3 regions of the Streptomyces sp. NBC_01017 genome follow, and region 3 is predicted to be linked to each of the others. Evidence: riboswitches for the same ligand, from Rfam matches in the RefSeq annotation. Region 3 holds a riboswitch; each other region holds the start of a gene.
What was found. A riboswitch is a leader RNA that binds a small molecule or an ion and turns the genes downstream of it on or off. The one in region 3 is predicted to bind cyclic di-AMP.

Region 1 (7,898 bases), 2.5 Mb from region 3:
ATCGGCGGCACGAGCTTGACCCGCGAGTACTGCTCCACCTCGGCGATGGCGGAGCGCAGCACCTCGGTCATGGAGACCGGGTTGCTCCACTGCCGACGGGAGACGGCTCCGCCGAGCACGGCGAGGTTCTCGGCGTGGCGGCGGATGCGCGTGGCGAGGTGGTCCACGTGGAAGAGGCCCTTGAGGAGATCGGGGTCCTCGATCTCGTTCTCCAGCTCGTCGAGGATGGAGATCTCGCGGTGCACGAGGGACTGAAGACGCCGGGCGAGGTTGACGAAGACCTCGAGCTTCTGTTCGCTGCCCGCCTGGCTGGAGAGCTGGGAGGCCTGGACGACGGCGGTGACGGCCCCGTCCTGGGCGCGGGCCAGATCGGCGGCGAGCAGTTCGAAGTCGTCGGCGCCGTCGGGCGGTCCGCTGCGCTGCCTGCGCTTCGGCGGCGCCTCGCCACGCCGCAGGGTCTCGACGAGGGCCCGCAGATCGGCCTCGCCGCGCGCGCTCCTGCGGCGCAGTGCACCGATGCGGTCGTTCACGGACCTGGCGGTGCGGTTGGCGGCCACCGCGGCGATCAGGATGCCCGCCAGGGTCACCGAGACCGCTCCGGCGAGCACGCACCACAGGGTGAGGCTCGGCCTCACTCCGGTGGACCGCACGACGAACAGCACGGCCGCGAGGGCGCTGAGGGTCACCGCGACCGGCGGAAGCACGGCCAGACGCAGCAGTTGGGGCCGTATGTGGGTCTCGGGCAGCGCGGTTGCGGTGCGGGCGGCCGGGCGCCCGTGCCGCCCGCCCTCACGGCGGTCAGCGCGTGCGGCCGGGGCGCGGAGATGAGACATCGGGGTCCTCGTACTGGTCCGTCGGTCGGGGCCTGGGATGCGCGCGGTCTGCGCGGCCCGGGGCGTGCGCCATCGCGATGTCGGTCGACAGAACCGACGAATTCGGCTCCGCGTCGCCCGACGGACACTGACAGTAGTCGCCTCCGCATCAAGTGCGGTGGGCAGTTGACAAAGTCCCGCAGGCAGCGTCCCGCTCTGGTATGAGGTCTCGTACGACAGACCGATAACCGGCCCCACCGTTCGCCCACAAGCGGAAATCGAACGATCGGACCTGGTCAGAAGTGGTCACGATAAAAAGCCGGACTGCGGGGCACTGCGTACGCCGGACGCCGCGCCGACACCCGATTCCCACGCCCTTGCCCGCCCCGGCCCCCCTGGCCGGGACGATTCGGCACCCCGCGCGCCCGCACGTCCACCCCCCAAAGCGTCACGGGCAGTAGCGGCGCACAAAGCTCCGCGGGCGCCCCACCGCACTCACGCACGCCCCGCGCGAACCGTCCCGCAAGAGCGCACGGAGCCATTGACCGCCCGCACCGTCTCGCCGGACGCCGCAGCGGCGCCCGGCACTGCGGCGCCCGGCACTGCGGCGCCCGGCACTGCGGCGGGCGCTGCGACAGGGCGGCCGGCCCTGGACAGAAGCCGCGCTAGACGACCGCCGCCCCGTCCGGCCCCGAAGCGACCGGCGGCCACGTCGGCCATCCCTCGGCGGGCGTCTCGGCCACCTCGCGCCACCACGGAGTCAGGGGCGGCATCGAGGCCGGTTCGAACGGCTCGCCGCAGCGCGGTGCCGCCATCGTGACCCCGGCCTTGTGCGTGGCCCGCATCGTCCACTCCCCCGGCTCCGCCCATGCGTGCGGCGCCAGGTTGAAGGTGCCCCAGTGGATCGGCAGCATGACGCCCACGGTCGGGTCCCCGCCCTGAAGGTCGAGGTGGGCGCGGACGCCCTCGTCCGGCGTCATGTGGATGTCGGGCCAGAAGTCCGAGTAGGCGCCGATCTGGATCATCGTCGCGTCGAACGGGCCGTACTCGGTGCCGATGTCCGTGAAGCCGTCGAAGTAGCCGGTGTCCCCACTGTGGTAGATCCGGTGCTCGTCCGAGGCGATGACCCAGGACGCCCAGAGCGTGTGCTGCGTGTTGCGCAGCCCCCGGCCGCAGAAGTGGCGTGCGGGGGTGGCCGTCAGGCTGAGTCCGCCGACCTTCGTCGTCTCGTGCCAGTCCAGCTCACGCACGCGGTCGGCCGAGACGCCCCAGTGTTCGAGGTGGGCGCCGACGCCGAGCGGTACGGCGAAGAGTGTGTCCGTGCCGACCAGTGCCTTGATCGTGGGCAGGTCGAGGTGGTCGTAGTGGTCGTGGGAGATGACGACGACGTCGACAGGGCCGAGCTGGGCGAGCGGCAGCGGCACGGGGTGCAGCCGCTTGGGCCCGGCGAAGGGGAACGGTGAGCAGCGCTCGCCCCACACGGGGTCGATGAGCACGCGGTGGCCGTCGATCTCCGCGAGGACGCTGGAGTGCCCCATCCAGGTCAGGCGCAGCCCGTCGACGGGCGGTTTCGCCAGGTCGGCGTAGGTGGTGGGGTGCACCGGCACCGTGCCCTTGGGGACGCGGTGGGGCCGGGTGTCCCGGTCGAAGAAGACCTTGGCGAACTCCAGCATCGAACCGGACGGTCTGGTCCGGGCGGCGCCACCGGGGTTCTGGAAGACCCCGTCCCGGAAGTTCGGTGATCTGCGGATGCGCGCCATGCGCTCACCGCTCGGGTCCACCCCGAAGGCCTCGGGCCGCAGGGCACGCAGCCCGGAGCTCGGGAAACGGAAACCGGCCACGGTACCTCCAGGTGGAGTCGGTGAGAAATTCCATTATGGTCGGCCCCTCCGACAACCCAGGACGCCCCCGGTCCTAATCCCGGGCACCCCACATTGACATGTCCTCACCCACTCTCGGATACTGACCCCTCGTTCAGTAGCCGCGCGCGGCACGCGGCCCTGGCTCGCCCTCCCTCCCCCACCTCGGAGACCTCATGACCACGCCCTTGCTGTCGCTCACCTGGACCGACCACGTCACCGGCCGTCAGGGCTTCCTGGTCATCGACCGGCTGGTGCGTGGCGTGTCCAGCGGCGGGCTGCGCATGCGGCCGGGCTGCACGCTCGACGAGGTCACCGGGCTCGCCCGCGGCATGAGCATGAAGGAAGCCCTGCACTACGACCCCGAGGCCCGGTACATCCCCCTGGGCGGCGCCAAGGGCGGCATCGACTGCGATCCGCGCGATCCGGAGGCGTACGGGGTTCTGGTGCGCTATCTGCGGACCATGCGGCCCTACATCGAGAACCTCTGGACCACGGGCGAGGACCTCGGGCTCTCCCAGGACGTGGTGGACCGGGCGGCCGCCGAGGCGGGGCTCGTGTCGTCCGTCCAGGCCGTGTATCCGCTGCTCGGCGACGAGGCCGGCGCCCGTACGCGGCTCGCGGACGCGTTCGCGGTCGAGGTGGACGGCATCGGGCTCGACGAGCTGGTCGGCGGCTGCGGAGTCGCCGAGGCGGTGCTCACCGCCCTGGACCGGGCCGGTGTGCCGTACTGGAGGACGCGCGCCGCCGTGCAGGGGCTCGGGACCATGGGCGGGGCCACTGCGCGCTTCCTCACGCGCGCGGGGCTCACCGTCGTGGCCGTCGCCGACATCAAGGGCACGATCGCCAACCCGGCGGGCCTCGACATCGAGGCGCTGCTGGCGGCACGGGACGCGTACGGCACGGTCGACCGCGCGGCGCTGCGGCCCGGCGACCGCGAACTGCCGGGCGACGCCTGGCTGTCGGCCGAGACGGAGGTGCTGGTCCCGGCAGCCGTCTCCTATGTGATCGACGCCGCCAACCAGGGGCGGATCACCGCTCGCTGGATCGCCGAGGCGGCCAACATGCCCGTACGGCCGGAGGCGGAGGAGCTGCTGGCCGTGCGGGGCGTCACCGTGCTGCCGGACGTCGTGGTCAACTCGGCCACGAACGCCTGGTGGTGGTGGACGCTGTTCGGCGACGTCGGCCCGGACGCGGACGAGGCGTTCGCCCACACGCGGCGCTCGATGCGCGCCCTGACCGACCTCACCCTGGCCCGCGCGGAGACCGACGGGACGACACCTCGGGCCGCCGCGCACGCCATCGCTGAGGACCGGTTGCCGGTGATCGCCGAGCGGTTCGGCCAACTCCGGTGACGGCAAGGGCCCCGGGACCCGACTCGACCGCGGCCCGGGAGCTGCCGGCGGCAAGGCTTTAGGGTGGCCGGGTGGCAAGAGTGCGGTTGAGCGTGGCGGAGCGGCGTGAGGAGTTGCTGCGTGCCGCCGTGGAGCAGATAGAGGCGCGGGGCGTCGCGGCGGTCAGGATCGCCGACGTGGCCGCGGCGCTCGGGGTGAGCAACGCGCTGGTGCTCTATCACTTCGCCACGAAGGAGAAGCTGGTCGCCGCCGCGTTCACGCACGCGGCGCAGGACGACCTGGCCCGTCTGCGACGGGTCCTCGGACGTCGTACGACAGCGCTGCGCCGGCTGCGGGCGGCCGTGCGCTGGTACGCGCCGACCGGCCAGGCCAAGGGCTGGCGGCTGTGGATCGAGGGCTGGGCGGCGGCGCTGCGCGAGCCCGCGCTGCAGCAGGTCACGCGGGACCTCGACCGGCAGTGGAAGGCGGCCCTCGCCGAGGTCATCGCGGAGGGTGTGGCCGCGGACGAGTTCCGCTGCCCGGACCCCATGGGCGCGGCCCTGCGCCTGACGGCTCTCCTCGACGGGCTCGCCGTGCAGATGACGTCGTACCGCGGCGCGGTCTCACGCGCGCGTGCCCAGGAGTGGGTGGACGAGGCGCTCGCCCGGGAACTGGGGCTGGAGCGGGAGGCGTTGACGGCGTCGTCACGCTGACGCCGGCGTAGGTGTGGGCCGTACCGATCACACGTCGGTACGGCCCACACCGGCACGTCACCCGCGAACCCGCTGACAGGTCGCTTGCGAACCGCTCTCAAGCCACTGATTCGATCCGCATCTTGATGTCGTCCGGGGACAGCGCGCCCTTGGCCGTGACGTGGTCCCCCGACGACTCGCCCCGCAGGCGCCGCCCGATCCAGGGCACCAGGTACTCGCGGGCCCATTGGACGTCGTCGCGGCGGATGTCGAGCGTGCCGCGGGGCGGGAGCGGCGGCCAGGGCTGGTCCGGGTCCGCCGGGACCTCCAGGCCGAGTACCTGGCCGGCGCGGAGCGCCACACGCGTGTGCCCCTCGGGAGACAGGTGGAGCCGGTCGTGGTCCCAGGCCCGGCGGTCCTGAACGGTCTTCAGGGACCACAGGTCGAGCACCGGACAGCCGTACCGGTCGGCAATGGCCCGCACATGACCGTTGTACGTGGCGATCTTGCCGCGCAGATGCTTCAGCACGGGCACGCCACGGGTGTCGAACCCGGTCGTCACCATGACGGTGCCGACCTCGGAGGTGAGCCGGGCGATCGCCCGCTCGAAGCGCTCGGCGACCTCGTCGGGGTCGGTGCCGGGCCGGATGATGTCGTTGCCGCCCGCGCAGAACGAGACCAGGTCCGGGGCCAGTTCGACGGCCTTCGGAAGCTGGTCCTCGACTACCTGGTCGAGCAGTTTGCCGCGCACGGCGAGGTTCGTGTAGTTGAAGTCGCCCTCGGGTCGTCGGTCCGCGAGCAGGACCGCGAACCGGTCGGCCCAACCGACGAACGCCCCGTCGGGGCCGGGGTCGCCGACGCCCTCGGTGAAGCTGTCCCCCACCGCAACGTACGACCCGATCACTGATCTGCTGTCACTCTTCGAATCGTCTGCCACATCGGCCCATGATTCACCTTCGAATGTGACCTACGCGACCGTAGGACGGGGTTGACGAGCGGTGAGATAAGCCACTCCTAAAGTGTTCACCAAAGGTGGAATAACCCTCCGATCAGGGCTGTTGTGGGCGCAACCGCCATACAGCCGTGTGCGCGCAGACCGAAGGCCGGACCCGGGGATCTGGGTCCGGCCTTCGGCAGCGTGTCAGGCAGGGGGTTCCGCGGCGGGCGTCAGCCGATGGAGACGCCCTTCGAGCGCAGGTAGGCGACCGGGTCCAGGTCCGAGCCGTAGTCCGGGGTGGTGCGGATCTCGAAGTGGAGGTGCGGGCCGGTGACGTTGCCGGTCGCGCCGGAGAGCCCGATCTGCTGGCCCGCCGTCACGGACTGGCCGCTGGAGACGGACAGCGAGGACAGGTGGGCATACTGGGCGTAGTGGCCGTCGGCGAGCTGGATGACGACCTGGTTGCCGTACGCGCCGCCCCAGCCGGCCGAGACGACGGTGCCCGCGCCGACCGCCTTCAGGGGGGTGCCGGTGGGGGCGGAGAAGTCGACGCCGGTGTGGTAGCCGCTGGACCACATGCTGCCCGCCACCTTGTAGGCGGTGCCGAGGGTGGCGCCGTCGAGGGGGGCGGAGAAGCCGCTGGAGGCGCTGGTGTTCTCGGCGCTCTGCGCGGTCGTGGTGGTCTTCGACGCGGCGGACTTGGACGCCGAGGACTTCGAGGCGGTCGTGTCCGAGGACGACTTCGAAGGCGCGGAGGAGGACGGCGCGGACGACGGCTTGGGGGCGCTCGTCTCGGCCTTCTTGCCGCCGATGGTGAGCTTGAGACCCGGGTGGATCAGCGCCGGGTCCGCGCCGACGGCCTCACGGTTGTCGGCGTAGAGCTTCTTCCAGCCACCGCTGACGTTCTGGTCGTCGGCGATCTTCGCAAGGTAGTCGCCGACCTTCACCGAATAGGTCCGCGCGTCCGCCTTCTTGTCGGTGGACTTCTTCTCGGCCTTCTTCTCGGCGACCGGAGCGGACTGAACGGCCTTTTCCGAAACGGGCTGAGAGGGAGCGGCGTGGGCGCCGGCGGCCCCGATGAACGGGAGAGCGAGAGCGGCGCCACCGGTTCCGGCGACGGCGATGGAGCGGGTGAAGCGCAGGGACTTCGGGCGGCGATGCTTACCCTTCGCGGGCATGGCGAATTCCTCTCCGGCGCCTGCGAGGTGAGCTGTCGGGTGCGGGCTGGAGATGCCCGGTCGCGTCGGGACGCGACTTGACCCCAAGCCGTTCCGGAGACCGGAACAGGCGGTTGTACCTGTGGGTCCCCCGCTCCTGCCGGGTACGGGTGAGTTAGCGCGGGATCCGGTCGGCGGCAGGATTAGGCGTCCGTCCGGATTGGTGTGGAACGTAAGCGAGGAAGACGCACGGGAACAAGTGAGGGGTTCCGCCCGAATGCGTTCCTGTTGATCCCTTCTGGGAATTACCGGTCACACTCCGTAAATTATGGGGACGTCTCCGGACTCAAAACCCCTCGAAAAGCATGTGAATTACGTGAACATGACGAGCGACGCACGGTCACGAATATGACGCTCCTCACGTGACACTTCTCCAGCTCCCTTTACTCCAGAGCGAGTTGGAATGAAGGCGCCAATTCGGACAGAACCCCTAGATGCGACGCAGTCGGATAACCGTCGCATCAAGGTCGCCCCGCAGGCCGGTATGAAGTCCGTGATGCACCAATACCGCCCCTCGGTGAACTTCGCCCGTTTCAAGGCATTCGTACGATGCTGCCGAGTCGAGGGCGCGCAGCCGCAGGGCCGGGGCGGGTTCGCCGTAGCTCTGGGCCTGGAGCCGGGCCAGGACGACCGTCTCGTCACCGAGCACGTACTGCACCGCACTCAGTCCGCCCTTCGGAGGCCGCAGCCGATACAGGTCGCCGCGCTGCACCAGGGGCCGGATCTCCTTGTAGAGCGTCACCCACTCCCGCGCCTCGGCGAGCTCCTCCTCGGTCCACCGGGTGAGGTCGCCGCCGACGCCGAGCACGCAAGCCATGGCGCTCACGAACCGGAAGCGCAGGGAGGCGGCCCGGTGGTTGAGCATGGCGTTCGGGCTGTCGGTGACCCACGCGGCCATGACCCTCGCCGGGTGGATCTGGCTGAAGCCGTGCTGGATCGCGAGCCTGTCGAGGGGGTCGGTGTTGTCCGAGGTCCACACCTGGTCGGTACGGCTGAGTACGCCGAGGTCGATCCGTCCTCCACCGCCCGAGCAGGACTCGAAGGCGA
Region 2 (7,898 bases), 200 kb from region 3:
GTTCCCGGCAACCCGCCAACTGCCTTGTGCGCTCAGGCGCCCCCGCTCCTCAACAGCTCAGCGAGGGCGCACACCTGTAAGCGCTACAGTTTCTCCACCGGCGCATACCGCAGCAGCAGCCGCTTCGGCTTGGTGTCCCCGAAGTCGATCGTCGCCTCGGCGTTCCCGCCCGTGCCCTTGACCGCCGTCACGGTGCCGAGCCCGAACTGGTCGTGCGTGACCCGGTCCCCGACCGCCAGCTGGACGACCGGCTTCTCCGAGGTCCGCCGGGTGGCGAACCCGGACGCCCCCGACGCCGAGGAGCGCGAACGGGACGAGGACAGCGAGGCCGCCACGCCGGCCGCCGGACCGGAGGACACGGGCGAGGTCGCCCCCGTCCGCTTCCAGTCCACGTGCGCCGCCGGGATCTCCTCCAGGAAGCGGGACGGCGGGTTGTACGAGGGCTGCCCCCACGCACTCCGCATCGACGAGCGCGTCAGATACAGCCGCTCACGCGCGCGCGTGATGCCGACGTACGCGAGCCGCCGTTCCTCCTCCAGCTCCTTGGTCTGGCCGAGGGCGCGCATGTGCGGGAACACGCCGTCCTCCATGCCGGTGAGGAAGACGACCGGGAACTCCAGGCCCTTGGCGGTGTGCAGGGTCATCAGGGTGATGACGCCGGAGCCGTCCTCGTCCTCGTCCGGGATCTGGTCCGAGTCGGCGACGAGCGCGACCCGCTCCAGGAAGGCCGCGAGCCCACCGGAGGCCTCATCCTCAGCCGACTCCTGCTCGAACTCCAGGGCCACGGCCGCGAGTTCCTGAAGGTTCTCGATACGGGTCTCGTCCTGAGGGTCGGTGGAGGCCTGCAACTCGGCCAGGTACCCGGTCCGTTCGAGGATCGCCTCCAGGACCGTCGCCGGTCCCACACCGGACTCGACGATCGTACGGAGGTCCTCCATCAGCGTGTTGAACCGCCTGACGGCGTTGGTCGACCGCGCGGCCATGCCGTACGCCTCGTCGACCCGCCGCAGCGCCTGCGGGAAGCTGATCTTCTCCCGCTGTGCAAGCGCGTCGATCATCGCCTCGGCGCGATCGCCGATGCCCCGCTTGGGGACGTTCAGGATCCGCCGCAGCGGTACGGAGTCCTCGGGGTTGGCCAGCACGCGCAGGTAGGCCAGGACGTCCCGGACCTCCTTGCGCTCGTAGAACCGCACCCCGCCGACGACCTTGTAGGGCAGGCCGACGCGGATGAAGATCTCTTCGAAGACACGGGACTGGGCGTTCGTCCGGTAGAAGACGGCGACGTCACCGGCCTTCGCATCGCCCGCATCCGTCAGTCGGTCTATCTCCTCGGCGACGAATTGCGCCTCGTCGTGCTCGGTGTCCGCGACGTAGCCGGTGATGCGCGCACCGGCGCCCGCGTTGGTCCACAGGTTCTTGGGGCGCCGGGACTCGTTGCGCTCGATGACCGCGTTGGCGGCGGTCAGGATCGTCTGGCTGGAGCGGTAGTTCTGCTCCAGGAGGATCGTCGTCGCGTCCGGGTAGTCCTCCTCGAACTGGAGGATGTTGCGGATGGTGGCGCCCCGGAAGGCGTAGATCGACTGGTCGGCGTCACCCACCACGCACAGCTCGGCGGGCGGGATGTCGTTGTCGCTCGGCGGCACGTCGACGGGGTGCTCACTGGTACCGACGAGCTCGCGCACCAGCGCGTACTGCGCGTGGTTGGTGTCCTGGTACTCATCGACCAGCACATGCCGGAACCGCCGGCGGTAGTGCTCGGCGACGTCCGGGAAGGCGCGCAGCAGATTGACCGTCGTCATGATCAGGTCGTCGAAGTCGAGGGCGTTGGCCTCCCGCAACCGCGACTGGTACAGGGCATACGCCTGCGCGAGGGTCTTCTCGAAGCCGTCCGTCGCCTGGGCGGCGAAGTCCTCCTCGTCGATCAGCTCGTTCTTCAGATTGCTGATCTTGGCGCTGAAGGACTTGGGCGGAAACCGCTTGGGGTCGAGATCCAGATCACGACACACGAGCGCCATCAGCCGCTTGCTGTCGGCGGCGTCATAGATCGAGAACGACGAGGTGAACCCGAGCTTCTTGCTCTCTCTGCGCAGGATGCGCACGCACGCGCTGTGGAAGGTCATCACCCACATCGCGTTCGCGCGCGGGCCGACGAGCTGCTCGACGCGCTCCTTCATCTCACCCGCGGCCTTGTTGGTGAAGGTGATCGCGAGGATCTGCCCCGGATGCACATTCCGCTCGGCCAGCAGGTACGCGATGCGATGGGTGAGCACACGCGTCTTGCCGGACCCGGCGCCAGCCACGATGAGCAGCGGGCCGCCGGAGTGGACGACGGCCGCACGCTGGTTCTCGTTCAGCCCCGCCAGCAGCGCTGCCGCATCCAGGGCCGGGCGCGGGGCGCCGTCGCGGTAGTAGTCGTCCCGGTCCGGCGGCACGTCGAACTTCCCGCCGAACAGATCGTCCGGAACCGGCTCCGGAGCGTGATCGTCCTCGGGCGGCGGTGGTGGTTCGCCCGCATGGGCCCGCGGGGCCTGGAGGCCCGCCAGGAAGCTGTCGTCAAAGAGGCTGCTCATCGCTCTCCGAGTCTAGGGCGCCCCACTGACAGCCCGCCGCCGCCCTGAGAACATCACCTGTTTCAGCACTCACCGATCTTCAGAACCCACGCACCCCAAACACTCCCCTCACCCTCCAGAACCACCCCATTACGATCCGCAATCCCCCGAAACCAACCGACCCGAGTCGGCCGAAATACCCTCAAAACCCAAAACGCTCACAACTGACCACCAACCCCGCCACATCGACCACGATCCACGGCACACATCGCCAAGGTCACGAAAATGTATCGGGCATATCGAACATCAACCTTCACAGGGGCCACACGAGTTGGCTACCGTGCCGGACAGGCCGTACGACCCCCACCGGCGAACGTCGCCGGGCCGCACGGCCTCCGCCGAGTCCGGAGCGCCGCCGTGCACCCGGAGCCGGGGACCCACCGAACTTGGGGTGAATCGGCCCGACTCCCGCCCGGGGAGCGGCCGTAGGGCAACCCTTCCTAACCATCCGCCCGAACCCGACAGCTAACTCGGTAGGCGGAGCATGGAAGGAGTCGCCTCCCTTGGCGTCGCACCGCAAGTCGCGTCCCGCTGGTACGCGCGTAGCAGGCATACGGACCCCCGCCCTCGCCACGGCGGCCCTCACCTCCGTCGCCCTGCTGTCCCAGACGGCCAACGCGAGCCCCTCGACGGACGACAAACCGAGCCTCGAAGAGGTCGAGAAGAAGGTCGACGACCTCTACCGCCAGGCGGAGTCGGCGACCGAGAAGTACAACGCGGCCAAAGAGAAGACCGCAAAGCAGCGCAAGCGCGTCGACACCCTCCTCGACGACGTCGCCCAGCGCACCCAGAAGCTCAACGACGCGCGCGAGGAACTCGGCCGCAACGCAGCCGCCCAGTACCGCACGGGCACCTCGGCCCCCGACACGGCGACCTTCCTCCTGGCTGACAGCCCGCAGGACTACTTCGACCAGACCCAGCTGATGGACCGCATGACGGGCCGCCAGAAGGAATCGGTCGACGACTACTTCACCCAGCAGTCCGCGACGATGAAGAAGCGCAAGGAGGCCACCCAGAGCCTCGAAACGCTCACCGAGTCGCAGAACGACCTCCAGACGGCCAAGTCCACCGTCCAGAAGAAGCTCGCCGACGCACGCGAACTGCTGTCGAAGCTGACGGCGGAGGAGAAGGCCCGCCTCGCCGCGATCGAGAAGCGCAAGCAGGAGGAGGCCGCCCGCAAGGCGGCGGAACTGGCCCGGCAGCAAGAGGCGGCCGAGCGCCGGCGCCAGGAGGCGGCGCAGCAGCAGGAGAGCAACGACTCCTCGTCCGACTCGTCCTCCTCCGACTCGTCGGCGTCGGACTCCTCGTACGCCACCAAGGCCGAGAAGGCCCTGGCCTTCGCCCGCGCCCAGGTGGGCAAGCCGTACGTCTGGGGCGCCACCGGCCCCGACTCCTACGACTGCTCCGGCCTCACCCAGGGCGCCTGGAAGGCCGCAGGCGTGGACATCCCCCGTGTCACCTACGACCAGGTCAACGCCGGCACCGCGGTCCCCGTCTCCAGCGCCCAGCCCGGCGACCTGGTCTTCTTCTACGACGACATCACGCACGTAGGCCTCTACATCGGCAACGGCATGATGATCCACGCCCCGAAGCCCGGCGCGTACGTCCGCGAGGAATCGATCTACTACGACGGAGAGTCGTCGATCCACAGCGTGGTCCGCCCGGCCTGACGAACACACACGCGCGCGTGGCGCACTGCCTCCGCCACGCGCGCGTAGTGGTGCGGCAAACGCACCCGCACCCGCACCCGCGTACGGTGGCACGGCCCCGACCCACAACGAACAGTCAGGCGCTACGCGAACCCCCACTCACCCGAGCGGGCCGCCGCAGGCACCCGTCGCCCAACCGTCGCGCGGCAGACGTGCATTTCACCCCACACGCGCGCGTGCCCCCACCCACCCCACACCCCCCAATCCCTAGCATCGACCCCATGCCCGCCCCCACGACCACCCCCGCATCCCCCCTCCACACCTGGTGGTCGCAGAGTCCCCCCACCGCCGGCGCCGCCGTCATGGCAACCGGCATCCTGTCGGTCGCCCTCCACCAGGCCGGCTACGAAACCCTGTCCCGAATCGCCCTCGCCCTCGCCTGCGCAGCCTGGCTGGCCCTCGCGGGCGGCTTCACCGCGAGGCTCCTCCGGGACCGCGCCAGGTGGCTCAAAGAGGCAGCCACCCCCGCCGCCCTCACCGCCATCGCAGCGACGGCGGTTCTCGGCACCCGCTTCGCCACCCTCGGCTGGCAACCCCTCGCCAAGGCCCTACTGGCCCTGGCGGCTCTGCTCTGGCCGGGCCTCCTCATCGCCGTGGTACGCCGCTTGCACCCCCGCATGCCCGGCGCGGTCTTCCTCAGCTGCGTGGCCACCCAGGGCCTCGCCGTCCTGGCCGCAACCCTCGCCGCGACCGAGTCCACGGCATGGCTCGCCCACGCGGCCCTGGTCCTGTTCTGGCTCGGCCTGGTGCTCTACGTCATGGCCCTGACCCGCTTCGACCTGCGGCAGGTGACCAGGGGCGCCGGCGACCACTGGGTGGCAGGCGGCGCCCTCGCCATCTCCGCACTCGCCGGCTCGAAGCTCATGTCGGCCGACAGCGCCAGCCTGTACCTCTGGAACGAGGACGACACCGACGTCCTGCGCACGGTGACCGTCGCCCTACTCGTCCTGGACCTGGCCTGGTACGCCGTCCTGCTCCTCGCCGAGATCGGCCGGCCACGGCTGCGCTACGACGTACGCCGCTGGGCAACCGTGTTCCCCATGGGCATGACGGCCGCGGCGGTCCTCGCCGTCGCCACCGCAGTGGACGTCCCGTGGCTCAAGACCCCCGGCGAGGCACTGCTGTGGATCGCCGTCGCGGCATGGCTTGCGGTCGCGGCAGGCGCAGTACTGAGCTACACCGAGGTCACGTCCACAGAACGGCGATGAAGACGTTCACCATGGCCAGCAGCCCCACCAACCCGAAGAGCCGCTTGTCCACCGTCTCCTCGTCCCGCTTCACGTACACCAGCCCGAGGATCACGATCAGCAGCGCCAGCTTCACGCCGATCTTGATGTTGTTGACGGACTGATCGTCCGCCTGGTTGAGGCCGACGAGGATGACGCCGGTGACCAGCATGGTCAGCGCGCCGTGCAGCATCGCGGGCACGAACCGCGCGGTGCCCTGGCCCATCGCCTTCATCTGGGTGAAGAAACCACCCAGCAACGCGGCGATACCGATGATGTGCAGACCGACGAAAAGGTGGATGAGTACGTCCATGGGGCCGGAGCCTAATCAGCCCCGTCAGGGCACCCACCACCGCCCCGGTCTTGCATATATGCGCCCCATAGCACCCCGCAGCCCCCGCCCACCCCCCATTCCGCCACATCGGTCAGCACACAGCGTGAACAAGACGCCCCCATCTCGCGATCACGCTCACTTACGGTCACCCAACGATCCACTCCCGGCACTTCCGCACAACGCGTTACCACCCCGGCACACCCAGGTTTAGCGTCCTCCACCAGGTGACCGGCTCCCCACCGCCGCCCGGGCCAGGGGCGGCAGTCGGACACCACCGCCGAGAAAGGTCCGGCGGCGGCCCGCTCCCCCCTGTGTGGGCCGTCGCCGGACGCGTCATCCGCCCGCGGGCAGTCGTCCGTCCGCTCCCCAGGCTGTCGTGGCGGACGTGCGGGACGAGGCGGTCGTACGAAAGGACGTGCAGTCCACGTGGCAGCGCACCGAAAGCCCCGTCAGCGCTCGGTCGGCGGCAGTACGGCCCGCACGGCATGGACGATCGCCCTGGCGGGCGCGGCGACGGCGACGGGCTTCGACGGGACCGGTCACGCCGAACCGCAGCTGACACCGGCTCAGGTCAAGGCGAAGGTGGACAAGCTGTACCACGAGGCGGAGGTCGCGACCGAGAAGTACAACGGCGCGAAGGAGAAGGCGGACGCTGCCGAGCGGCGGATCAGGTCGCTGCAGGACGAGGCAGCCCGCAAGACGGAGAAACTCAACTCGGCGCGTGAAGCGCTCGGTTCGATGGCCGCGGCGCAGTACCGCGACGGCGGCGTCGAACCGGCCCTCCAACTCGCGCTCTCCAACGACCCCGACCGCTACCTCGACGGCGCGGAGTTCGCCGAACGCGCCGGCAACCGTCAGGCGGCATCCGTCGCGAGCGTCCGCAGGCAACTACGCGAGATCGAGCAACTGCGCGGGGCCGCGCGCATCGAACTGACCTCGCTGCAGTCCCGCCAGGCGGAACTGCAAGGGCACAGGAAAACGATCACCGACAAGCTGGACGCCGCCCGCACTCTGCTCACCCAACTGACCACCGAGGAGCGCGCCCGCCTCCAGAGCGCGAGCGGCGGCACCGACCGCGCGGCCCGCTCCTCGACAGGCTCCCGAGACGCCCTGACCGCTCCCGGCCCGGCCACCGCACAGGCACCCAACGCCCGCGCCGCGTCGGCCATTTCGTACGCGTACTCAAAACTGGGCAGCCCCTACGTCTGGGGCGCGACCGGCCCGAACGCCTTCGACTGCTCCGGCCTCACCCAGGCCGCGTACCGCTCTGCGGGCCTCTCCCTCCCCCGCACGACCTATGCCCAGATCGACGCCGGCCGCCGCGTCTCCCGCTCGGAACTGCTCCCGGGCGACCTGGTGTTCTTCTACTCAGGCATCAGCCACGTCGGCCTCTACATCGGCAACGGCCAGATGATCCACGCCCCGAACCCCTCGGCCCCGGTCCGGGTGGCCCCACTCGACGAGATGCCGTTCGCGGGGGCCACACGCGTGGTGTGACCCGGCCCGGACCCGGCCATACCCTGGCCCGCCGCGGACCTCGGCCCGCGAACCGGAGCCCGGCATCACACCAGACGCCGTGCCGTCGCCCACCGAGTCAGCTCGTGCCGATTGGACAGCTGAAGTTTCCTCAGAACCGCCGACACATGGGACTCGACCGTCTTGACGGAGATGAACAGCTGCTTGGCGATCTCCTTGTACGCGTACCCCCGCGCAATCAGCCGCAGCACCTCCCGCTCGCGCTGAGTGAGCCGGTCGAGGTCCTCGTCGACCGGCGGCGCGTCCGTCGACGCGAAGGCGTCCAGTACGAACCCGGCGAGGCGCGGCGAGAAGACCGCGTCGCCGTCCTGGACCCGGAAGATGGAGTCGACCAGGTCGGTGCCGGTGATCGTCTTCGTCACGTACCCGCGCGCACCGCCCCGGATCACCCCGATCACATCCTCCGCCGCGTCCGAGACGGACAGGGCGAGGAAGCGGACGGGCTGCTCGGCGTCCGCCATCAACGGGGCGCAACGGCGTAGGA
Region 3 (7,898 bases):
ACGTCTCCAAGCCCGCCTACTTCGGCGTCAACGGCGCGATCGCAGTGGCCGCGGGCCTGCTCGTGATGGCCGCGGCGCCCTGGCTGCGCCGCACGATGCACCCGGTCCACTGACACCGACCGAGCCACTGGGATCCCGCTCATGCACATCCGTACGTCCTTCCCCTACGAGACGACTCACGACGACCTCCGCATCCCGCTCCCGGACGGGACCCTGCTGTACGCGCGCGTGTGGCGCCCCCTGACGGACGAGCCCGTACCGGCGCTCCTCGAGTACCTGCCGTATCGACTGACCGACTGGACCGCGCCCCGAGACCACCAGCGCCACCCCTGGTACGCAGGCCACGGCTACGCCTCCGTGCGCGTCGACATCCGCGGTCACGGCAACAGCGAGGGCATGCCGACCGACGAGTACTCGGCGACGGAGCTCGCCGAGGGGGTCGAGGTGGTCAACTGGCTGGCGGCCCAGCCCTGGTGCAACGGCCGGGTCGGCATGTTCGGCATCTCCTGGGGCGGCTTCAACTCCCTCCAGATCGCGGCCCTCGCGCCCGAACCGCTCAAGGCGATCGTCACGGTCTGCTCAGCGGACGATCGCTATGACAACGACGTGCACTACATGGGAGGTTCCGTCCTCGCCGTCGACATGCACGCCTGGGCGTCGACGATGCTCGCCTTCGTCGCTCGCCCGCCGGACCCGCTGTATGTCGGGGACGCCTGGCGGGAGATGTGGCTCAAGCGGCTGGAGGCCGTCGAACCGTTCCTGCACACCTGGCTCGGCCACCAGACACGCGACGACTACTGGCGCCACGGCAGCGTCTGCGAGGACTACGGCGCGATCGACGCCGCCGTCCTGGCGGTGGGCGGCTGGCACGACCCGTACCGCGACACCGTCCTGCGCCTCGTCGAGCACCTGCCGGCGGACCGCGTGCGCGGCCTGATCGGCCCCTGGTCTCACCAGTACCCCGACCGCGGCCTGCCGCCGGGCCCGGCGATCGGCTTCCTCCAGGAGACGCTGCGCTGGTGGGACCACTGGCTGAAGGACGAGGACACGGGCGTCATGGCCGAGCCCGTGCTGCGCTCGTACGTCAGCGACTCGCACCGCCCGGCCACGGTGTACCCCACGCTGCCCGGCCGCTGGGTCGGCGAGCCTGCCTGGCCCTCTCCCCACGTGCGCGCGGTGACGTACGCCTTCCAGGGCGCCCCCGTCCTCGTCCGCTCCCCCATGCACACCGGCATCGACGCCGGCCGCTTCTTCCCCTTCGGCAACGACGCCGACCTGCCGCCGGACCAGCGGGAGGAGGACGCGCGGTCGGCGTGCTTCGAGTTCGAAGTGGGCGAGGAGACCTGGGTGTCGGGGCGGCCGAAGGTGCGGCTGCGGCTGACGTCGGAGGTGCCGCGCGGGCAGGTCGTCGCCCGGCTCTGCGACGTGGCACCGGACGGCTCCTCGACCCTGGTCACGCGGGGCGTGCTGAACCTGTCGGCGCGCCACGGCCGGGACCGCGCGGTGCCGTGGGAACCGGGCGCCACCGAGGACGTGACCGTCGAGCTGAACGGCATCGGCCATGCCTTCCCGCCCGGCCACCGCATCCGCCTCGCCGTGTCCTCCGCGTACTGGCCGTGGATCTGGCCCCAGCCGGACTCGGCGGCGGGCTTCGGCCTGGAACCGTCGGGAAGCTCGCTGGAACTTCCGGTACGCACGCGTGCGTTGGACGAGTCGGCAGACGACACAGCGATCACCTTCGAGGAACCGGAGCAGGCGGAACCGCTCGGCGTGAACTCCCCCATCACGCTGGACGAGCCGCGCCCCGAGCGCCTCGTCGTGCGGGACGTGGCCAAGGGCGAGTGGCGCCTGGAGGTCGACCCCCGGTACGGCGGCACGCGCGTGTACCCCGACGGTCTGGAGTTCGCCGAGGACGCGCTGGAGACGTACACGATCAACGAGTGGGACCCCCTGTCGGCCCGCACCCGCTCGGAGTGGTCGATCCGCCTGCACCGCCCGGAGCTGGGGTGGGACGCGACCGTGCGGACGCGCTCGGAGATCAGCTGCGACCGGCATGACTTCATCGCCTCCAACGAGGTGATCTGCATGGAGGGCGAAGAGGTACTTTTCCACCGGACATGGGAGAAACGGACTCCACGGACAGCCGGTTAAAGGCGAGTTGGATTCATTGCCCGATTTGCCGCTCTTGTGGACGTCAGTGAGTTGGGTCACTCGCACCCGGTCGCGCACCCGCCTCGGCGCACCCGCGTCTCCCCTTGCTTCAAAAGCAAGTTGAGGCTTGGCAACCGCAAAGGATCAAGCGCCCCATTCGCACCAGACCATGGTCAACCGGCATGACAGTGACCACGGCACTTGTTCCGGGCATGTGCTCTCGCATACGTTCCCGCTCAGTCGGGCGGACGCCTAATCCTGCCGCCGCCCGAGTCACCCACCCACGCAACTCACTCACGCACGGCAGGAGCGGGGGACCCAGGTAAGTCGCCGGACCGGACGCCTTGATGGCGCACCGAACCGGCTCGGGGTGAAGTCGCACCGCCACACGGCGGCGCGGCCGGGCATCTCCCGCCCGAACCCGACAGCTCACCTCGCAGGCGCCGGAGAGGAACAGCGCCATGCCCCGAGGCAAACACCGCCGCCCCCGCACCAACCCGCTCACCCGGCACGTCATCGCAGCCGGCACCGGTACCGCCGCCCTCGCCATCCCGCTCCTGAGCGCGACCACCGCGAGCGCCGCACAGCCGGCCCAGTCCCCCACCGTCGCGCAGGCCGCTCCCCAGGCCGCCGTGAAGGCCAAGACCGTCACGTACACCACGAAGAAGGGCGACACGCTCTACGGCGTCGCCGACCGGTACGACGTGCAGGGCGGCTGGAAGCAGCTCTACAAGGACAACCGCAAGGCGATCGGCGACGACCCCCGTCTGATCCACCCCGGCCTCGACCTGGAGGTCCGGGCGACGAAGAAGGCGAGCTCGCCGGACAAGTCGGCCGACAAGGCGTCCGCGCCCGCCAAGAAGTCCAACGTCGCCAAGGCCACCCAGTCCTCCGTGAAGACGTACCCGAACAACCTCGACGGCTGGATCCGCAACGCGCTGGACATCATGGCGCAAAACGGAATTCCGGGTTCGTACGAGGGCATTCAGCGCAACATCATGCGCGAGTCGTCCGGCAACCCCCAGGCCATCAACAACTGGGACTCCAACGCCGTCGCGGGCACCCCGTCCAAGGGCCTCCTCCAGGTCATCGACCCGACCTTCGCGTCGTACCACGTGCCGGGGACGGTGTACGACCCCTTCGACCCGGTCGCGAACATCACGGCCGCGTGCAACTACGCGGCCGCGCGTTACGGCTCGATCGACAACGTGAACGGCCCCTACTAGGCCCTGGCGCGGGGGCCTGGTCCGACGACGTGCCCTACTGGGCGAAGTCGGCCAGGCTCCCCGCGAACAGCCTCTCGAGGACCACGGCGATGCCGTCGTCCTCGTTCGAGAGGGTGATCTCGTCGGCGACCGCCTTGAGTTCGGGATGCGCGTTGGCCATCGCCACCCCGCGGGCGGCCCAGTCGAACATGGGGATGTCGTTGGGCATGTCCCCGAAGGCGATCGTCTCGTGCGCGCCCAGACCGAGATGCTCGGCGGCGAGCGCGAGACCGGTCGCCTTCGTGACGCCGCATGGCTGGAGTTCGACGGTCCCGGGCCCGGACATGGTGACCGTCGCGAGGGACCCGACCACCGACCGCGCCGTCGCCGCCAACTCGTCGTCCGACAGGGTGGGATGGCGCAGCAGCACCTTGCTGATCGGCTCGCACCACAGGTCGTCGCGGTGCCGGACGCGTACGGCGGGCAGGGTGGGGTGCGGCATCAGGTACCCGGGCTCGATGAGCGTGAGCCCGTCCACGCCGTCCTGGTCGACGGCCGCGTACACCTGCCCCACCTCGGCCTCGATCTTGCCGAGGGCGGTCTCCGCCAACTCCCGGTCCAGGGTGATGGACCACAGCAGACAGTCCGCTCCGGCGTCGTACACCTGCGCGCCCTGTCCGCACACCGCGAGCCCCCGGCTGCCCAGGACGTCGAGGAGCGGGCGCACTCTGGGCGCCGGCCGCCCCGTAACGACGAGGTGCTGCGCACCGGCCGCCGCCGCCTGCGCGAGCGCGTCGAGGGAACGGTCGGAGAGCGTGTCGTCGCCTCGGAGCAGCGTCCCGTCCAGGTCAGTGGCGATGAGTGAATATGCGATGGGTCGGGCCATGATCAGAGAATACGGACAGGAGGCCCCATCGACTCGACTCGAACCGGACGGCTGCTGTGTTCACATGTGTTGACACCTGTTCCGGTTCCAGTTCTGATTCCACGCGGGCAACTTCCTTTTGCTTGTGGCGATTTCACTCCCACGTGGTGCCGGCGAGCTCCTTGAGAGCACCGGCTCAGGTCTCGTCGACGTGACCGAGTGCGGCGACCTGCTGATTCGCCGACCTCGGCGACGCGAGTTCCGTACTGCCCAAGACCCTCGCCTCACCCGTAACGTGTGGCCCGACCACATGGCACGGAGCGTATGAGAGTGAGGCAGCACCCCATGCCCCCCTTCGATCTCCCCGAGGGCGACCCCTTCGGCACGCACAACCTTCCGTACGGCGTCTTCTCCCTTCCCGGCTCGGACTCCGCGCGACGGGTCGGCGTCCGGCTCGGCGACCACGTCCTCGACGCGGGCAGGGCGGCCTACGCGCTCGGCTCGCCGTACGCCCCGCTGCTCGCCCAGGACTCCCTGAACCCGCTGCTCGCCGCGGGCCACACCACGTGGTCGGACGTACGGCGCGCACTGACGGCCTGGGTGACGGTGCCGGCGCACCAGGAGGCCATCGCGGACCTTCTCCACCCTCTGTCCTCAGTCACCCTGCACCTCCCCTTCGAGGTCGCGGACTACGTCGATTTCTACGCCTCCGAGAACCACGCCCGGAACGTCGGCCAGATCTTCCGCCCCGACGCCGAGGATTCCCTCACCCCCAACTGGAAGCACCTGCCGATCGGTTACCACGGCCGCGCCGGCACGGTCGTGGTCTCCGGCACGGACGTCGTACGTCCGTCCGGCCAGCGCAAGGCCCCCACTGAGCCGGCGCCGGTCTTCGGCCCGTCCATCCGCCTCGACATCGAGGCAGAGGTCGGCTTCGTGGTCGGCACGCCCTCGGAGATGGGCAAGCCGGTGGCGCTGGGCGACTTCCGTGAGCACGTCTTCGGCCTGTGCCTGCTCAACGACTGGTCGGCACGCGACGTCCAGGCCTGGGAGTACGTCCCCCTCGGCCCGTTCCTCGGCAAGTCCTTCGCCACGTCGGTGTCGGCGTGGATCACCCCGCTGGACGCGCTGGAGGAGGCGCGGGTGGCGCCGCCGGAGCGGACGCACCCCCTGCTGCCGTACCTGGACGACTCCGGCCCCGAAGCCGAGCCCGGCGGCTACGACCTGCGTATCTCCGTGGCCATCAACGGCCACGTCGTCTCCGAGCCCCCCTTCTCCACCATGTACTGGACGGCCGCCCAGCAGCTCGCCCACATGACCGTGAACGGTGCCTCCCTGCGCACCGGTGACCTGTACGGCTCGGGCACGGTGAGCGGCCCGACGGAACGCGAGCGCGGCTCACTCCTGGAGCTGACCTGGAACGGCCGGGACCCTCTCGAACTCCCGGACGGCAAGCGCGCGTTCCTGGAGGACGGCGATGTGGTGACCCTGTCCGCCTGGGCCCCGGGTCCTGGTGGGGTCCGGGTCGGGCTGGGGGAGGTGACGGGACGGGTCGTGGCGTCGTGACGGGACGGGTCGTTCTGTAGTGACGCCGGGCGGCCGGCGCAACCGTCAACTGTGTCTTTCCCCCTGACTCCTGCGATGGTCACCGTCATACTGACTGGCGGTGGGAGCCGAGCCGCAACCGGCGTTCTTGACCCACCGCCCCGCACTGCCGCCCTCGCACCTTCCCTGACCAGGATCCGGAGCCCTTGGCATGACCGTCTGCCTGCTCCTGTTGAGCATCGTCGCCCTGACGGCCGCCGTACCCGTCCCCCAGGCGCTGACCCGGGCCTCCTGGCCCGAACGGGAACCCGTGGTCGCGCTCTGGGTGTGGCAGTGCCTGGTCGCCACGGTCCTGCTGTGCTGCCTGACGGCCCTGGCCCTGGGCACCGCCGCGGTCTTCGGCACCGTACGCGCCCAGCTCTTCGCTCCGGCGCCACCGTCGGTCACCGCGGCGTACGACCTCTCGGCCGCGCCCGCGTGGGCGGTGGCCCTCACCCTGCTGCTGGCCGGCGGTGCCGCCTGGACGACGGCGATGCTGGCCCGCGAACTCGTCGAGGCCCGTCGGCGGCGCGGCCAGGCAAGGGCCCATCTGCTCGAACGCGCCCCCGACCTGCCGGCCGGCCTGGGCCCGGCGCGGGGCCCGCTGCTGGTGCTGGAGGACGAGTACCCCGACGCCTGGTGGATGCCGGGCAGTCCGCCCCAGCTGATCGTCACCACGGGTGCCCTGCACCGCCTGACCGACCACCAGCTCGACGCCGTCCTCACCCACGAGCGTGGCCACGCCCGGGCCCACCACGACTGGCTGCTGCACCTCTCGACCGCGCTTGCCACCGGATTCCCCCACATCCCGTTGTTCGCCCACTTCTGCGACCAGACCCACCGCCTGGTCGAACTGGCCGCAGACGACACGGCCTCCCGCCGCTGCGGTCACCTGACAACGGCGCTGGCCCTGATCGAGCTCAACCAGCACCGAGGCGTCCTGTCCTGCGCGTCCACCAACCGCCTCCTGGGCGAACGCGTCAACCGGCTCCTGCAGCCACCCCCGCGTCTGGGCCGTCGCAACCGGGCTCTCACCACGACGCTGGCAGCGCTGGTACCGCTTCTCCCGCTCCTGATCACGTTCGCTCCGGGGCTGACGGCGTTGAGCTGACCGTCGTCGCCTGCGACCACTCGCACTCGCGGGTGCTCTTCCTAGGCCCAGTCCTCCGGCTCCGGCTCCTGCTCCATCTCGGGCCAGTCGTCCGCCCCGTCATGGGCCCCGGGCCCCGGGCTGGTCTCGGCCGCCGCCCCCGCACCGGACTCGCCGCGCATCGAGGTCAGCACCTCGAGCACGCCCTCCCCGTACGTGGCCAGCTTCTTCTCCCCGACACCGCCGACGCTTCCGAGTTCACGCACGGACGCGGGCCACACCGTCACGATCTCCCGCAACGTCGCGTCATGGAAGATCACATACGCCGGAACCCCCTGCTCCCGGGCCTGCTCGGCCCGCCAGGCACGCAGGGCCTCGAAGGCCGGCATCAGCGCCTCCGGCAGCTCGGCCACCGCGGCCTTCGCCTTGCGCTCGCCACGCCCGGACCCGCCGGAACCCGCCGCCGATCGCGAGGTCACCGGCTTCTTCGGCTCCTTCCGCAGCGGCACCTCCCGCTCCCGCCGCAGCACCGTCCCGCTCGCCTCCGTGAGCACGAGCGTGCCGTACTCGCCCTCGACCGCGAGCAGCCCCTGCGCCAGCAACTGCCTGACGACGCCTCGCCATTCGCCCTCGCCGAGCTCCTCGCCGATGCCGAACACGGACAGCTGGTCGTGATCGAACTGGATCACCTTGCCGGTGCGCCGCCCCAGCAGGATGTCGACGATCTGCAGTGCCCCGAACTTCTGTCCCCGCTCACGCTGCAGCCGCACCACGGTCGACAGCACCTTCTGCGCCGCGATGGTGCCGTCCCAGGTCTCAGGCGGGGTCAGGCAGGTGTCGCAGTTGCCGCAGCCCGTCGGATCGGGGTCCTGGCCGAAGTAGGCGAGCAGCTGAGCCCGCCGGCACTGTGCGGTCTCACACAGGGCCAGCATCGCGTCCAGGTGGGAGGCCGCCCGGCGCCGGAACGCCTCGTCGCCCTCGCCCAACTGGATCAGCTTGCGCT

Region 1: linked by a shared signal. The riboswitch ahead of OG331_RS10685 (LysM peptidoglycan-binding domain-containing M23 family metallopeptidase) and the one ahead of OG331_RS21580 (transglycosylase SLT domain-containing protein) in region 3 are both predicted to bind cyclic di-AMP.
Region 2: linked by a shared signal. The riboswitch ahead of OG331_RS20635 (NlpC/P60 family protein) and the one ahead of OG331_RS21580 (transglycosylase SLT domain-containing protein) in region 3 are both predicted to bind cyclic di-AMP.

The regions. Positions count from the first base shown of each region.
Region 1 covers NZ_CP108683.1:2,281,693-2,289,590, forward strand. The annotation lists gene OG331_RS10660 (sensor histidine kinase) at 1-833, opposite strand, end outside; gene OG331_RS10665 (MBL fold metallo-hydrolase) at 1,478-2,653, opposite strand; gene OG331_RS10670 (Glu/Leu/Phe/Val dehydrogenase dimerization domain-containing protein) at 2,848-4,026, shown strand; gene OG331_RS10675 (TetR/AcrR family transcriptional regulator) at 4,098-4,718, shown strand; gene OG331_RS10680 (SGNH/GDSL hydrolase family protein) at 4,816-5,601, opposite strand; gene OG331_RS10685 (LysM peptidoglycan-binding domain-containing M23 family metallopeptidase) at 5,865-6,812, opposite strand; cyclic di-AMP (ydaO/yuaA leader) riboswitch at 6,817-6,974, opposite strand; partial or broken gene OG331_RS10690 (alpha-galactosidase) at 7,282-7,898, opposite strand, start outside.
Region 2 covers NZ_CP108683.1:4,570,617-4,578,514, forward strand. The annotation lists gene pcrA (DNA helicase PcrA) at 84-2,570, opposite strand; cyclic di-AMP (ydaO/yuaA leader) riboswitch at 2,936-3,104, shown strand; gene OG331_RS20635 (NlpC/P60 family protein) at 3,113-4,279, shown strand; gene OG331_RS20640 (tellurite resistance/C4-dicarboxylate transporter family protein) at 4,540-5,526, shown strand; gene OG331_RS20645 (hypothetical protein) at 5,504-5,857, opposite strand; gene OG331_RS20650 (NlpC/P60 family protein) at 6,305-7,375, shown strand; gene OG331_RS20655 (LuxR C-terminal-related transcriptional regulator) at 7,441-7,898, opposite strand, start outside.
Region 3 covers NZ_CP108683.1:4,766,565-4,774,462, forward strand. The annotation lists gene OG331_RS21570 (peptide MFS transporter) at 1-113, shown strand, start outside; gene OG331_RS21575 (CocE/NonD family hydrolase) at 142-2,151, shown strand; cyclic di-AMP (ydaO/yuaA leader) riboswitch at 2,433-2,607, shown strand; gene OG331_RS21580 (transglycosylase SLT domain-containing protein) at 2,613-3,377, shown strand; gene OG331_RS21585 (HAD family hydrolase) at 3,412-4,242, opposite strand; gene fahA (fumarylacetoacetase) at 4,567-5,787, shown strand; gene OG331_RS21595 (M56 family metallopeptidase) at 5,978-6,916, shown strand; gene recQ (DNA helicase RecQ) at 6,958-7,898, opposite strand, start outside.